DNA from 2 places in the Paenibacillus sp. FSL L8-0663 genome. Region 1 is predicted to be linked to the other one. Evidence: predicted binding sites of a transcription regulator. Region 1 holds the regulator's gene; the other holds the start of a gene.
What was found. The regulator NrdR, encoded in region 1, represses ribonucleotide reductase genes. The targets are predictions, from matches to a motif close to AACACNATATATNGTGTT.

Region 1 (7,891 bases):
GGAGTCCTCTCATTGAAAGAACACATTACGATCAGCCAGCTTGCTCAGCTTATGAATGTATCTGTACATCAACTGCGATATTTTGAAGAAAAGGGAATCCTCTATCCATCACATACTGAAGAAAATCAATATCGGATGTACGGGCTTCATGAGATTTATCAGCTATCGCATATTTTATTACTACGTAAATTAAATGTCCCTGTCGGTCAGATTCAAGAATGTATGACTTCCTATGCTGCCAATGATTATAACCAGCTTTTAGAGCATTCGTTGCAAAAAGTACAAGCTGAAATAGCTAACTTAAAGATGCATGAACAGTTTATTCACAAAGTGTTAGAAGAATATAATAATCGGACCCAGCAGGGCGATGAGTATCAAGTCAAACGATTAGGTCCCCGTCATTTAAAGCTATGGTTTGCATTGGAGAATGGTCAAGAGTTCACTGCCGGAAATCTATTTGAACACCGCCCTGCCCCACCTCGATTATTTGAAAATGACCTGCATTACTTGTCTGATGCTGGACAGTTGAAGCTGTGTTATGAAACGGCGGATGTGGTTGACTATATTCTGGAAGAAGGCAACTATCTTTATAAGCATCTTTCCGTCATTGAAGAACCTGAGATTGATTATGAAATCAAACAAATGGAACGATATGTAGCTCATCACCAATATAACTGCCAAAGCAAGACCATTCTAGTAGAAAAATCTTATCTTTCGATGTTCGACAATAACAAGCTACAATATGAAATTCAAGTCAAAGTAGAATAAATCTTGGAGGGTGTTACATGAGTGCAAAATCTTTTGACATTGTTGCATACCAAAAACAAGACCATGAAGCTGTTTGCAGTCTTTTAGTCGAATCGTTTAAAGCAAAATTCCAATCTCTTGTTACACTAGAGGATCAAGCTATACAGCAGTTGTTAATGCAGGTTTGGGTTCAAAATCCTTATTCTACATCTATGAAACAATTTGTAGCCAAAGAAAACGAAGAAGTTATCGGTGTTCTTTCCCTTAAATGGAAACCCTCCTACTCTTCACTTCCTGAAACAAACCCCATTTCTTTGACTCCGCTCCTAAAACAGTTTGGTTGATTCAATGTATTTAAATTTTTGGCAGGTATGCATGCGCTAGAGTATACCCCTGCTGCAAATGAGTGTTACATTGATCATTTGGCGATTCGTTCAAGTCATCGTAATCAGGGAATAGGACGCCATCTTGTAGCTTTCGCACAGCAATTTTCGGTTGAATCTGGTTTTCATGCATTGACGCTTCACGTAGCGCATAAGAACCAAGGGGCTATCCGTTTGTATCACCAACTGGCGTTTGAAGTAAAACAATCCAAATATAATGGGTTACGGCATTTTTGGTTCAAGGAGCCTGTATGGCATCTGATGAGTTGGCAAGAGAACCTGCATTCGAGGAGAGAGCATCATTGAAAAAAACACTCAAGCTTACTTTTGGTATTGCGGCAGCTCTGGCTGTTGCCTTGGTACTCATTATTCTATATCAAAATTCCTACAAGATGACAGAAGAAAAAATACAAATCACGACACCTAAAGGGCTGTTAACAGGTACATTAACTTTGCCTAAGAACTACTCGGGAAAGGTTGGATTGGTTGTTTTTGTCCATGGGGATGGTCCTATTAATGACACCTATGATGATGGATACAAACCACTGTGGGAAAAGTTCGCTTCCAAGGGTTATGCCTCCTTGTCACTGAATAAGCCCGGTATTAACAGCGCTCCTGGTAACTGGCTCGCCCAAAGCATGGAGGACCGCGCACAGGAGATCCGATATGCAATAGACTGGGCAAGAAGCTTACCTATGATTGATAAGCAAAAAATCGGCCTATGGGGAGCCAGTCAAGCAGGATGGGTCATTCCGAAGATCGTTAAAGAGGAGCATGATATTGCATTCAGCATCCTTGTATCGCCTGCCGTGAACTGGATTTCCCAAGGACAATTTAATACCAGAAAAGAACTGGAGCGAGAAGGAGTTACTCCGCAAGAAATTCAAAAGACATTGAACTACGATCAAGAGATTCTACAGTTACTGAAAAGACAGGCTTCTTATGAAGAATATCTAAGCATAGCCGATCCTGACGATATGATTTCCAAAGAAAGATGGAGCTTTATACGCAAAAATTTTCTGTCTGATTCCACCGAAGAATTAAGTCACTTCCATACTCCTGTACTCTTGGTTCTGGCTGGAAAAGATATTAATGTCGATGCAAAGGATACCGAGCGAGTCTATCGCCAGAAAATACCTCCAGAACTGCTGTCCGTGATTCATTTACCTGAAGCCGACCACTCCATGATGGATGAAAAAATCGCGCGTTCAAAATATCTAACTTTTTTAACAGCCGTATTCGCCCCAAGAAAATTGGTGAATGACGAGTATCTCGAAATCCTTGCCAATTATGTCAGTGAGCGTTAAACAATGATGTTTTTTCCACACTTCTTTTGAATATGCTGATAAAAAATCCATCGAAAGATAAAAGGGTACATTTTTTTTGAGTATACGATTTTCTTAATGCGGTCTACAGACAGTCCGCATTGTTCTGAGAGTTCGTCAATGGGCAGCCCATGTCTGCAAATAACTAGTCCTTGCACTCGTGAATAATGGGTTGCAATTCAAAAAAGACGTCTATTTCCTATAGGATCTGTTTTCTGTGCATTCAGTTACGCGCTCATTCAACTCATAACTGTTCTCGGTTAGACTGGGAATAGATCTATAAACAACAAAAAAACGGCATCTCTGCCGTTTTTCTAAAAGGATGGACTCTCAGGGACTCGAACCCTGGACCAATTGATTAAGAGTCAACTGCTCTACCAACTGAGCTAAGAGTCCATAATAAAATTTTGGTGGAGCCTAGGGGGATCGAACCCCTGACCTCATCGCTGCCAGCGATGCGCTCTCCCAGCTGAGCTAAGGCCCCATCATAAGCAAGTTTTATCAACGTTTCAAGCGACTTCTATATCATATAAAATATTTAACCCTGTGTCAATACTTTTATAAAAAAATATAATTTTCTCCCTTCATGGCCCAGAAAAGATACAGTCAGCGATCAGTCGCTGGCTGTATCTTTAGATAACAGTGTTTTCAGTTCCTTCATAAACATATTGATGTCTTTAAACTGACGATAGACGGACGCAAAACGTACGTAGGCGACTTCATCCACTGGGTAAAGCTGTTCCATGACCAGCTCACCAATCTGCTGGCTATCCACTTCTGTGGCTGCTGTGTTGCGGATAGCGTTCTCCACCTGGGATACGATCATATCCAGTTGCTCGACGGATACTGGACGCTTCTCGCAGGCTCGAATGAGACCGCGCAGCATTTTATCACGACTAAACTCTTCACGGCTGCCGTCTTTTTTGATGACCATGAGAGGGGTTTCCTCCACCATTTCAAAGGTGGTAAAACGCCTGGCACACTGCTCACATTCACGGCGGCGACGGATGGACTTGTTATCATTCGCAGGTCGCGAATCCAGCACTTTCGTGCCATTGTAGGCACAATACGGACATTTCATAATCTCACCACTTTCTTTTTCCAATAAATTCCCGAAGACTTTTAGTAATAATTTTGTCAAAACAGATCATAATATGTTTACCATATCGCGAGGAGGTGAACAACAATGGCACAAGGAAACAATGGCAACTCCAACAATCTGGTAGTCAGCAGATCCTCCGGCGCTCTGGAGCAAATGAAATTTGAAATCGCTCAAGAGTTGGGTATCAGCATTCCTCAAGATGGATACCAAGGTAATATGACTTCCTATGAGAACGGTTCGATCGGGGGCTACATCACAAAACGCCTCGTAACGATCGCCGAACAACAATTGGCAGGTCAATACCAATAATCGCGGTAATAATGCAAAAATAACAAGAAAAAGTGTCTGGATGGGCTGGTAAAAACAGCCTGTCCAACGCTTTTTTCATTTTAAAGCGAAAAGCTCATCATGTCATTAACTTGGATTTAAAAATCATTATAAATTTTCGTGTATTGCCTGTAGTAATAAATGACCCGCTGTACATAATGTCGTGTTTCACCAAAAGGGATTTGCTTGATGGACTCTTCTTTTCCATCCCACACTCCCTTATCCAGCCACTCTTGAACTTTACCCGGCCCTGCATTGTAAGCAGCTACGATTGCTACAGGATTATCCTGAAACTTTATGGATAGGTTATGCAAATACCAGGTTCCCAGCTCAATATTGGTGCCAGGCTCGTGCTTGACACTGTCCAGCGGAACCTTTTGAATCTGGGCGCTGTCCATAATCCAATTTGCCGTATTCGGCATAATCTGCATCAGCCCTAGCGCCCCCTTATGTGACTGCTTACTGGTTTTAAAATTGGTTTCTACACGGATAATAGACGCCACCAAAAATGGGTCTACTTCATACGTCTGTGAATACTGCCGAATCTCATCCTTATATTGAATTGGATAGAACCAGGACATCCAATTTGAATTAAGGAATAGAATCAGGACAAACCCGACAAACAAAATGAGCAGGACTCTTTTCTTTCGCAAAATATTCATGCAAGTCCCTTCCGCTGCCAAAATTGATCAATTTGTCGCTTCGTCTCAGTCTGTGTTCCACTATTATCAATAACGATATCGGCCAAGCTTTTCTTTTGCTCAATATCCATTTGTGCGGACAGCCGAAGTCCAGCTTGCTCCTCCGTCAGACCGTCTCTGAGCACCAGACGCTGGAGCTGAATATCACGTGGTACGTACACAACCATAATTTCCTCGTACAAGCTCTCAAGCCCCGACTCGTACAGTAACGGAATATCTGCCAAAACAAGCTTGTCCGGCTGTTCCCGTTCAAATGCTTCCATGCGCATACGCATTTCCTCACGAATAGCAGGATGTGTAATATCGTTAAGTGCCTGCCGCTGGGCAGGGTCTCCGAATACAATCTCCCCCAGTTTTTTGCGAAGCAGAGTTCCGTCACTGTTCACTATAGCTTGTCCAAAATGCTGAATGACCGCCGCCAACACCGGATGCCCCGGAAGCATCACTTCCCGGGCAATGGCATCTGCGTCGATCAGCAGCGCACCTTTGGCGACCAAAAGAGCCGACACGGTGCTTTTTCCGGTAGCAATACCTCCGGTTAATCCGATATTCATGCTCTTTCACCTCATAACAGCTTCAATATGCCCATCATAATCAGTAATAATGCCGGCAATACACCCAGCGCCTTCATAAATCGAAATGCTGATAGAAAAAAGCCTGCCTTCATCCCTGCAATCAAAAATGTTCCACTGAATAACGTAATAGCCAGCGCAGTAGACAGTGGCTGAAAACCAAGCATAGCTGCCCCGAGTCCCGCTCCGAACGCATCGACCGATAATGCAATACCCAGCCAAACCGCTTCGGTAGCAGATATACTGCCGGAACGGTCCATATCCGCAGCAGACGGGCTTCGAAGAATCCGAATAACAAGCCCCCATTTGCGAAGCTCCAGAGAAAATACTGTTCGTTCCTGCTGCTCCACAGAAGCTTCTGCCGACAGATCTTTTCTTGAGCTAGGGAAAGACTCGGTATCAGCATTCTCTACACCCTTCTTCTCCCCAAGAACAGATCTGCTCGCTGGATCAGTCTGTTTTGTAAGAAGCAAACCCCGAGAGGGCTCCACTGAATCCTCTGGCAAATCCTCTTTGCGGTGCAGAGCTTGAATCAAAGAGTAACAGCCGATACAGATCAGGATGACAGCACCGAAAACGGTAGTATATACAGGAGACAGGGCACGAGATAGTAATGCGCCCAATTGCATGGATATGCCGATCACCAAACCTGAACATACGGAGATGATAGCAATCGACAACAGTGGAATTTTCATTTTGCGCAGACCATATGTAACACCGACTCCGAAACTGTCCAAACTTAGCGCAAATGCCAGTAACAGCAGGGCTCCCCAATGATTAGCCACTCCAATTCCCTCCCATTGCGAAGGCAGGGCCTTATAACAACCGAAACCCTCCGCAGTATTGGTACTTGGAACAATATATGAGAGGGATGGGCTTGGGGTGACTGTGCTTGTTTAGCGCAGAGGCTGGCAGACCGGACAATGATGTGTGCCCCGTCCGGCTACGACAGATTTTTCGATCAATGTACCACAGTTGATGCAAGGCTTCGCGTTACGTCCATAGATTTGCAATTGATGCTGGAAGTCGCCCGCTTCGCCCTGTCCATTCACGAATGATTTAATGGACGAGCCTCCAACCTGAATGGACGCACCTAGCGTGGAGACAATAGCTTCATGCAAGACATGAAATTGGCTATCCGTTAGGCTTTTGGCTGGCTGTGCTGGATGAATCCCCGCCTTAAACAACGATTCATCTACATAGATATTCCCGATGCCCACCACATATGACTGGTTTAACAGCGCTGCCTTGATCGAAGTCGAACGAGTTCCAACAGCGGCACGCAGCATTTCTGGTGTAAAGGCCTCGTCCATCGGTTCCAGACCAAGTTTGTTCAGCGGCTTTTCCAGCAAATCCTGTCCTGCTGGAAATAAGTGCATCGTGCCAAACTGGCGCACATCCTGATAACGCAACTCCGTACCATCTTTAAAATGAAAGATGACATGGGTATGCTTTTCCACAGGATCATGTTGTGAATATAATCCATATCGTCCTTCCATTCGAAGATGGGAGACCAGCACCAGCCCGTCCAGCAAAATCCGCAGAAACTTTCCGCGTCTCTCCACCCCTGTAATCCGGTGATCGGCCAATTCCATCGCAAAAGCGTGGATATCATCGGGCCGTTGAATGATCCGCGGCAGATTCACAGTGACATGATCTATATGTTTATCAACGATAAGCTCGTTTAGCGTTCGTTTAATGGTTTCTACTTCCGGTAATTCCGGCATGATGTCTTCACCTCACCCTATATTATAACGGAAGCAGCGTCAAATTGGGACTATCTACTCATTGAAATATCTTATTTGGCCTCATACCAATTGCTGCCATAGCTTACTTCGGCTTTGAGCGGCACAGCCAGCTTTAATGCAGCTTCCATGGTAGCAGGGACAAGCTCTTTCATCGTTTCCATTTCCTCAGGCGGAACCTCGAATACAAGCTCATCATGTACTTGGAGCAGCATTCTGCTACGAAGATTACGTTCACGTAGCGCTTTATCCATCTGTACCATCGCCAACTTGATAATATCGGCTGCGGTGCCTTGAATCGGCGTATTCATCGCTGTACGCTCGGCGAATGAACGCAGGTTGAAATTGCTGGCGTTAATCTCCGGCAAATAGCGTCTGCGTTCCAACAGCGTTTTTACGTAGCCGTCCCGCTTCGCATCCTTTACAATATCATCCATGTAACGGCGAACGCCTTGGAACACATCAAAATACTGGTCGATAAAGCGAGCCGCTTCCTTCCGCGTAATATTCAAATTTTGTGACAGACCATAATCACTGATCCCGTAGACAATCCCAAAGTTGACTGCCTTCGCAGAACGCCGCATATTGGAGTCCACATCTTCCGCTGCTACACCGAACACATCGGATGCGGTCTTGGTGTGAATGTCCATATCGTGGACAAAGGCTTCCTTCAAACGTTCATCATCCGAAATATCAGCCAGCACCCGCAGCTCAATCTGTGAGTAGTCTGCCGCCAAAATAGACCAGCCCGGTTCGGACGGAACAAATACTTTGCGGATTTTGCGACCTTCTTCAAGACGAATCGGAATGTTTTGCAAATTCGGAAATTGACTGCTCAAGCGTCCAGTTGCTGCAACTGTCTGCCGGAAATACGTATGCACTTTACCCGTTTTCTCCGAAATTTCTTTAAGCAATCCTTCAACATACGTCGATTGGAGTTTGGCAATGGTACGGTACTGCAAAATGTTTTGTACAATATCATGATAGGG
Region 2 (7,891 bases), 160 kb from region 1:
GGACCAAGCCTCGATCCGAACCTCTCTCCAGATACCGCTCGTCACCAGCCTCGGTCCCCAATCCCAACCATAGTGGTAAGGAGCTTTACGTGCGAAAACGCTTACCTTTTTATCGGACAAACCACCTATTTCGGACTGATCATTGGGTGCAGGGAGTCCATAACCTAAGCTTTCCAGCTTGGGTACATCTTCAGCAATCGGAGAACGAAAACTGATTTCTAGCCGATTTTCCCCTTGCTGAACCAATGCCTTCACATCCTGTCTCCATACTCGAAACATATTATTGGCTGACAAGACAGATTGATCATTCACTTTTACATCTGCGTATGTGTCCAGACCTTCCAACACCAACTCTACACATTGACATTGAAGCTGATCTGCATTTATCTCAAAATGGGCTTCATATATCCAATCCTGCTTATCAATCCACTGTACCTCCATCTCGTTCATACCCATAAACGGATCAGGAATTTTGCCATGTCGTAAAAGATCGGTATGCACACAACCCGGCACTTTCGCGCTGAGCCACTCATCACTTTGTGCTTCTCTAAACCTCCAGCCATCCAACCCTATCACATTAACCATCGTCACAAGCCTCCCTATAAGCATGATTGGGAACATCTGGATTCGTCAGTAACATAACAAAAATAACATTAAGCTAACAAAGTAGTCAATTGTTTTTTTGGAACAAGTGACAAAATACAAAATAAAAGTCGCCCTCTGCCCCAAACAGGCTAAAAGCGACCTCCTTTGTCTTCACGATGTATGGTGTCACACACGTATCTGGACATTAACTATATGTGATTGTGCTGATGGGACGCTCACGGTCATCATTTTCCCGACTGATCCGGGGTGCATGAACTTCCCGTATGAATAGCTCAGCATGTAGCAACTTTTTCTCGACAGGCGAGTTCGGGTTCGTTATGCGCCACAACAATTGGTCCACTGCACGCATTCCCAGCAATTCCTTATCCACTCTCACCGTGGCATAAATTGGCATTTGTTCATTCGTATCGTCAAACCCGGTCACTCCGCAACGCCTCGGAACGTCAATCCCCTTTTCTTTCAGCACATCCACGACCTGCGCAGCAGTCACATCATTAGCACACACAAAAACCTCAGGCAGTTTGTCCTCAGACAACTTGTCCATTTCCTCAGCAAGCGCCTGCGCTCCTCCGTGAAGAAGGGCTTTATTTTGTCGCAATTCTACTCCGCTCATTTCCAGTGTAGAACGACAAGCTTCCCAGCGTTCGTAGAAACTGTGAGCGTCATCAATATGACCCACAAACTGAAAGCGGGTATAGCCCCTACACAGCAAATCCTTCATTAATTCACTCATGCATGTGCGATTATCTGTAAACACCGTATCACTTAAAAATGCAGAATCCCAATGATCTACCATGACGACCGGAATACCCATCCGATAAATGTTCAGCAACAACGAAGTTGAAATTGTCCCTACTGTGATAATCCCTTTAATCGCCTCCGGGTTCAGTAGAGAAAACATATCCTCAGTCGAGGGCTCCGTTAACGTGATCATATCCATCCCCTTACGGTTCAGACGCTCGGAAATCCCTTCAAATACAGGTCCCCAGTACCTGGATTCCCTGTTCTGGTGCCGAATATTTGGAAATAACACCAGCACCGTACCCGACCATTCTCTGGCATCTGTGTCCCGAGGCTCTATCCCAGTCATTTTGGGATGACTGCGAAAATAGCCCATCTGGGCAGCAAGCTTAACCAGCAGCGCCCTCGTCTCTTCACTTACACCGGGTTTGCCTGACAGTGCACGCGAAACAGCAAACTTTGAAACACCCGCCGCATCCGCAATTTCCTGTAATGTTACTTTTCCACGCATCTCCTCACCCAACCCTATTCGAAATCTTTTTCTACCTTAGTCTTCTAAATATACAGGTATGCCTATAAACTGGTACCATCGTAGCATACTTTGTTTTAGATCATCAAACGATGGATTTACACAAATCCACACTTTTCATTAAAATATGTTTGCTTAATAAAAAAACAAACTGCATAACAAACAATTATAAATGACTTGACGTGAGGTTCTTTATTTCCTACAATTTACTATTGAAAGCACTTACATTGTGTAAATCATACTTATTAAGGGGGATTTGCAAATGTTCATGAACAGGTCGGTACGACAGAGCTCTATTCTACTCCTGTCTTTGCTGCTGCTCGTTACAACGGGCTGTGCGAATGGAACAGACGGTAAGGCAGAAAAGGAAGATCCTAATGACACCAGTCCCATTACATTTACTTTCTTTGGCGGTGATTCCAGCTCTAACTGGAACAACATGAAGGATGCTGTCGGACAGGAAATTATCAAGAAAACGGGCGTTACGCTAAATGCCGAACATGCTGTCAATGGTCGAGGCGAGGAAAAGTTTGCTTTAATGGCAGCGAGCGGAGAGTATCCAGATCTCGTGTACCCTAAATCAGACATTGGCAAGTTAGTCGATGCCGGGGCACTCATTGACTTAACCGACCTCATTGACAAATACGGCCCTAACATTAAGAAAGTGTATGGAGACTATTTTAATCGTATTAAATATAGTAGTGAAGATCCAGCCATCTACACGATCCCGACCAATCTGGGTGTGGATCACATTGCGTTTGATGCACAAGCCGGCTTCGAAATCCAGCACCAGGCACTTAAGAAGCTCGGATACCCTAAAATCCGCACCGTTCAAGATTTTGAAAAAGCACTTAAAGATTATGTCGCCAAATATCCAACCACCAATGGACAGCGAACCATCCCCCTATCACTCGATGCCGAGGACTGGAAAATTCAAATTACAGTGACAAACCCGGCTGTTACTGCTACAGGTGGACCCGACGATGGCGAATATTATATTGATCCTAAAACACACAAAGCCATTCTTCACTACAAGCGCCCAGAAGAACGTGAATATTTCCGTTGGTTGAACCATATGTACAATGAAGGACTGTTGGATAAGGATACTTTTGTGCAAAAAAGTGATCAGTACAAGTCCAAAATTGCCGCAGGCCGTGTCATCGGACTCATTGATCAGGAATGGAACTATCAAGATGCCGAAAATGCGCTCAAGGCAGCAGGTAAGGATGAATTCACTTACGCCCATTTTCCAGTCACTTTAAATGAGAAATACGAGGATCATTCCCTTCAGCCCATTGGCTTCGATACCGCATCCGGGATCGGAATTACAACCTCATGTGAAAATCCGGTGCGGGCTATCAAGTTTCTGGATTTTCTGGCCTCCGACGAAGGACAAATTTTACGCAATTGGGGAATTGAAGGCCAGCATTACAACAAAGAGAACGGCAAACGAGTCATTCCAGCGGATGTGCAACAACGTAAGAACACCGATAACGCTTCTTTTAGCAGAGAGTCAGGTATCGGTTTGTACTGGATATGGGGGCCACATTATGGCGATAGCGTGAAAGACCCCTCTGGCAACTATTACACAACCAATTATCCGGAGATGATTACCGAAAATTATAGTCAAGCCGAAAAAGAGTCCCTTCAGGCATACAAAGCCCATACGTGGAAAGACCTGTTCCCGAACGAAAAAGATTTTCCGGTAAAAGAGTGGGGGGCTGCCTACAACATGCCTGTTCCGACCAATACGAATTACAATGTTATTTATCAAAAGTCGCAGGACATTGTACGCAAACGCATTCCTGAGGCCGTACTCGCCAAGCCAGATCAGTTCGACGCTGTGTATGACCGCATGCTCCAAGAGCTGGATCAGGCGGGTGTGCCAAAGGCTGAAGAAATCTACACTGGCCTAATTCAAAATCGGCTGAAACTGTGGTACGGCGAAAAATAGGGTTTGCCTTTTTAATGAAATATTACAGGGCTGACAGACCATGCTGTTCAGCCCTTCTACATTAACTATTGTTACATATTCTGTTTGGTTTCTTTTTCTTTTCAAGAATTACTTTTCCCTGATACACGATTGACGTAAAACAATAAAATGATAGGAATCAACGCAATCCCGCCACACATCACCCAAGATATTTGAATAGGTGTTTGATCGGAAGACAAATCCGTAAAATTACGACTGATGGTCCCTGTCACGATTAAACCTATGCACATGCCTAATTGTGAAATCGCAGAATCCAGAGATAGTAGTGTAGAACGATACTCATTAGAGATTCTTTTGTTCAGAAAAATTTGTTTCGCAACCGGGTACATGCCGCGCCCAATTTCATAGATCAAAAAGGTAAGCAGTACAGGATAAAATGTGTTGAATGCACCGGCTAAAATGAGCCATATCCCAATCATGCCGCAGGCATACATGAGTATATGTACATCACTGAATCGTGCGCCTAGCTTTCGAACCAGGTAACTTCCCAAAGTCATACATAGTGAATACCCTGCCTTGATAAACCCCATAATCCAAATCCCTTGTTCAGAAAGGCCAACCAGACGTGGCTGTTGGAATGTATTCCCCGCCGAGTTCGAAAAGCTGATAAATAAGCCAATCATAAACACAATCCAGATAAACTTATTTTCAAAACCGATACGGACACTTTCTCTGATAATCGTTTTAATACGAGTAGTAGACGTCTTTCGATGTGCAACATTCTCCTCATCCATATAAAAGAAACATAGAAAAATGCATACAATAATAGATAAAATACTAGCCGCCCATGGAAGTGAATAGTTAAAAGTTGCGAGGAAGGCCCCCAACAGACCACAAATAAATCCCGAAATGTACTGTATACTGTTAGAGGTTGTAAAAAGAACTTCCATGGGCTTATCACTATTTTCCACAACCCATGATTCCAACGAACCTGATTGTAAACATATAGCCAGACCTCCAAAGACTTGTGCAAACACAAGCACCCCGATATGATCTGTCGAAACGAACAATACACTATAGGCTAGAAAACAACAAAGTCCCAAAATAACAGAGATTTTTCTTCCATACTTGTCTGCAATAGCCCCAGTAGGTATCTCAAACAGAAAAATACTTATAAAGAATACAACCAGTAAGAAGTTCGCACTCTGCAAAGAAAGTCCTTTAGCTAATAAAAAAAGGATGAGCGTAGTCCCCGTGATTTCACTCATAAAAAATTGAAGAAAGCTGACGGAGTAATATAGCTTATGAGGTTGCACTCTCAGGATTCCGTCGATTGCTGTGCAGCCTCATATTCACTTCGCAAAATCCCCATCTGAATAATGTCATAGTATCGCCCTTCCCTGAATAGCTTTTCCCGCAGCCGCCCTTCCTCCTTGAAGCCGCTGGCCAAATAGCAACGGTGTGCACGTTCATTGAACGCATAGACCTCCAGCTCCAGTCGATGTAGGTTCAGCGTATGAAATGCAAATTTTTGTAACAGCCGGATCGCTTCCCGTCCATAACCTTTGCCCAGATCACCGTCACGCCCGATCACAATTCCAAGGGTGGCATGCCGATTCACCCAGTTGATTTTAAATAAGTCCAATTGTCCGATATAATCCAGGGTGTCTTTATGCGCAATGACAAAACCTTTGATCTCGGGGTTGCCGTCAATCATCATCTGTACAAAAGATTCACTATTCACCTGTGAATGCGGATAGATAAACACGTCGCTTAAACCACGTGTGATTTCCGGGTCATTGACCCATTTTCGGATATCTGGTATATCCTCTTGACGGTATTCTCTCAATACAACTCGTTTTCCAATGATATGCGGCATCGTAATCTTCCCTCCGATTATGTATTTGTTTAAGCACCTTTATGCTTCCATTACTCTCACAAACTCCAGAAAACGTGTACCTTTATAATGAAGCTCCCCACGATCCCCGATCACAATCATACCAAAGTCCCTATCCTTCACCTCCAGCTCCTTACGCTCACCCCCGTCAAACTCAAAGGTGATATAATAATAGGTCGAAGCTGAAAAATCGCCTGATCCCCCACGCACTCTCGTCCGTTTATCCACAACCTTACATGAACGTTGTACCCGTTCGGCTGCTTGATTGGACAGGCCCGCTCCGATCGTTTTGACAATTCCCATAATCATTACAAAAGCAATGAGTCCAAATACGATAAAAAAGATCGTATTAAACGATTGAACTTCCATAGAATCACTTCCCATTCACTTCATCCTTTCTACAGTAAAATGTAAATTTTCCATTCTATTGCCCATTGACAAATCGTACATCTTCACCCTCAAAAACTCCAATACTTTTTTAACATACTTACGAAAAAAAAGTTCTTTCGCTCTTTTCCGCACCCCGCTTGGACTTCTACCCGATCTGGGTCCTCTGATCCCCTCTAGACCGATTGACAAAACTATATATAGATATAAAATAGAGAATGTACTCTAAATATAGTGTAAAAAACGTATTTATGCCCGATATCTTGAAGATACAGGTATGAAAATACATGTAAATATAGAGTCAAAAATCTTAAATGGCGCAGCCAGCAAGGGATTCCATCTATAATAGATCCCAGGCAATGCCGTTTTCTTTTTTCGTTAAATGTTTAAGGAGGTTGCATACCATGCTGATTGCATATGATTCCAAGACCGGCAATGTAAAAAGATTTATAAACAAGCTCAAGCTTCCAGCGGTTCAGATCGAGGAGCAAATGACTATAGAAGAACCTTACGTACTTATTACATATACAACTGGGTTTGGGCAGATACCTGAGAGGGTATCTTCCTTTTTGAAAAAGAATGCTCAAAACCTTGTTGGTGTAGCTGCAAGCGGCAACCGTAACTGGGGTGAGAAATTTGCCAAAAGTGCGGATTTGATTGCCGATCATTATAATGTCCCCGTGATTAGTAAATTTGAATTATCTGGAACGTTCGGAGATGTAGAGCGTTTTAAACAGGAGGTGAGCCGAGTTGCGGCATATTGAATTGAACAACATGTTGATGAAACGCGATACAGACGGCTTTTTCCAATTGGAAAAAGACCAAGAGGCTGTAGCAGAGTTTATGAAGGAAGTTCAGGAACGGAGTTTGAAGTTTGCTGACACAGCCGCTCAAGTGCTGTATATGATTGAGAATGATTATTACGAAAATTTCTATAACAGCTACACGGCTGACGAAATTAATGATATTTTCCATATCACTCATAGCTATAATTTTAAATTTCCTTCCTATATGGCAGCATCCAAGTTTTATACCGACTATGCAATGAAGAGTAACGACCGTAAAGTCTATCTGGAACATTACCCTGACCGGGTTGCTGCTGTCGCGCTGCATTTAGGACGCGGTAACGCCGATACGGCACGCCTGTTGTCTCGCTCGATGATGGAGCAACGTCTCCAGCCAGCGACACCAACGTTCCTGAATGCAGGCAAAAGCCGCCGTGGGGAATTGGTATCCTGCTTCCTGCTCGAAATGGACGACTCCCTGAACTCGATCAACTATGTGCTGAACACCTGCATGCAGTTGTCCAAAATCGGGGGCGGTGTTGCCGTTAACCTGTCGAAGCTGCGGGCACGCGGCGAAGCGATTAAAGGCGTAGAAGGCGCAGCAAAAGGCATTATGCCTGTGCTGAAGCTGATGGAAGACGGCTTCTCCTACGCAGATCAAATGGGGCAACGCAAAGGCTCTGGGGCAGCCTATTACAACATTTTCGGATGGGACGTGCTGGAGTTCCTGGATAGCAAAAAAATCAATGCTGACGAAAGAGTACGTCTCAAGACACTTTCGATTGGATTACTGGTGCCAAATCGCTTTTACAAGCTAGCTCAAGATAACGAACCGCTGCATGTATTTGCTCCTTACAGTGTGTTCAAAGCCTATGGAACACATCTGGACGACATGGATTTGGATGAAATGTACGACACGCTGCTCGCCGACGATCGGGTGAAGAAAAAAATAGCGATGAGCGCACGTGACATGCTGACGAAAATTGCCATGATTCAGTTGGAGTCTGGTTATC

Region 2: a site for NrdR is predicted at 6,315-6,332, ahead of nrdI (class Ib ribonucleoside-diphosphate reductase assembly flavoprotein NrdI). Genes of this name have one in related genera too.

The regions. Positions count from the first base shown of each region.
Region 1 covers NZ_JBBOYM010000001.1:1,776,024-1,783,914, reverse strand. The annotation lists gene MKY75_RS08120 (helix-turn-helix domain-containing protein) at 13-768, shown strand; gene MKY75_RS08115 (hypothetical protein) at 786-1,091, shown strand; gene MKY75_RS08110 (GNAT family N-acetyltransferase) at 1,119-1,436, shown strand; gene MKY75_RS08105 (alpha/beta hydrolase family protein) at 1,433-2,437, shown strand; tRNA gene MKY75_RS08100 (tRNA-Lys) at 2,779-2,851, opposite strand; tRNA gene MKY75_RS08095 (tRNA-Ala) at 2,864-2,939, opposite strand; gene nrdR (transcriptional regulator NrdR) at 3,069-3,536, opposite strand; gene MKY75_RS08085 (alpha/beta-type small acid-soluble spore protein) at 3,642-3,866, shown strand; gene MKY75_RS08080 (lytic transglycosylase domain-containing protein) at 3,983-4,546, opposite strand; gene coaE (dephospho-CoA kinase) at 4,543-5,139, opposite strand; gene MKY75_RS08070 (MntP/YtaF family protein) at 5,151-5,942, opposite strand; gene mutM (DNA-formamidopyrimidine glycosylase) at 6,054-6,884, opposite strand; gene polA (DNA polymerase I) at 6,956-7,891, opposite strand, start outside.
Region 2 covers NZ_JBBOYM010000001.1:1,940,787-1,948,677, reverse strand. The annotation lists gene MKY75_RS08940 (beta-mannosidase) at 1-585, opposite strand, end outside; gene MKY75_RS08935 (LacI family DNA-binding transcriptional regulator) at 791-1,858, opposite strand; gene MKY75_RS08930 (ABC transporter substrate-binding protein) at 2,139-3,830, shown strand; gene MKY75_RS08925 (MFS transporter) at 3,932-5,125, opposite strand; gene MKY75_RS08920 (GNAT family N-acetyltransferase) at 5,128-5,688, opposite strand; gene MKY75_RS08915 (DUF2500 domain-containing protein) at 5,728-6,075, opposite strand; gene nrdI (class Ib ribonucleoside-diphosphate reductase assembly flavoprotein NrdI) at 6,498-6,857, shown strand; gene nrdE (class 1b ribonucleoside-diphosphate reductase subunit alpha) at 6,844-7,891, shown strand, end outside.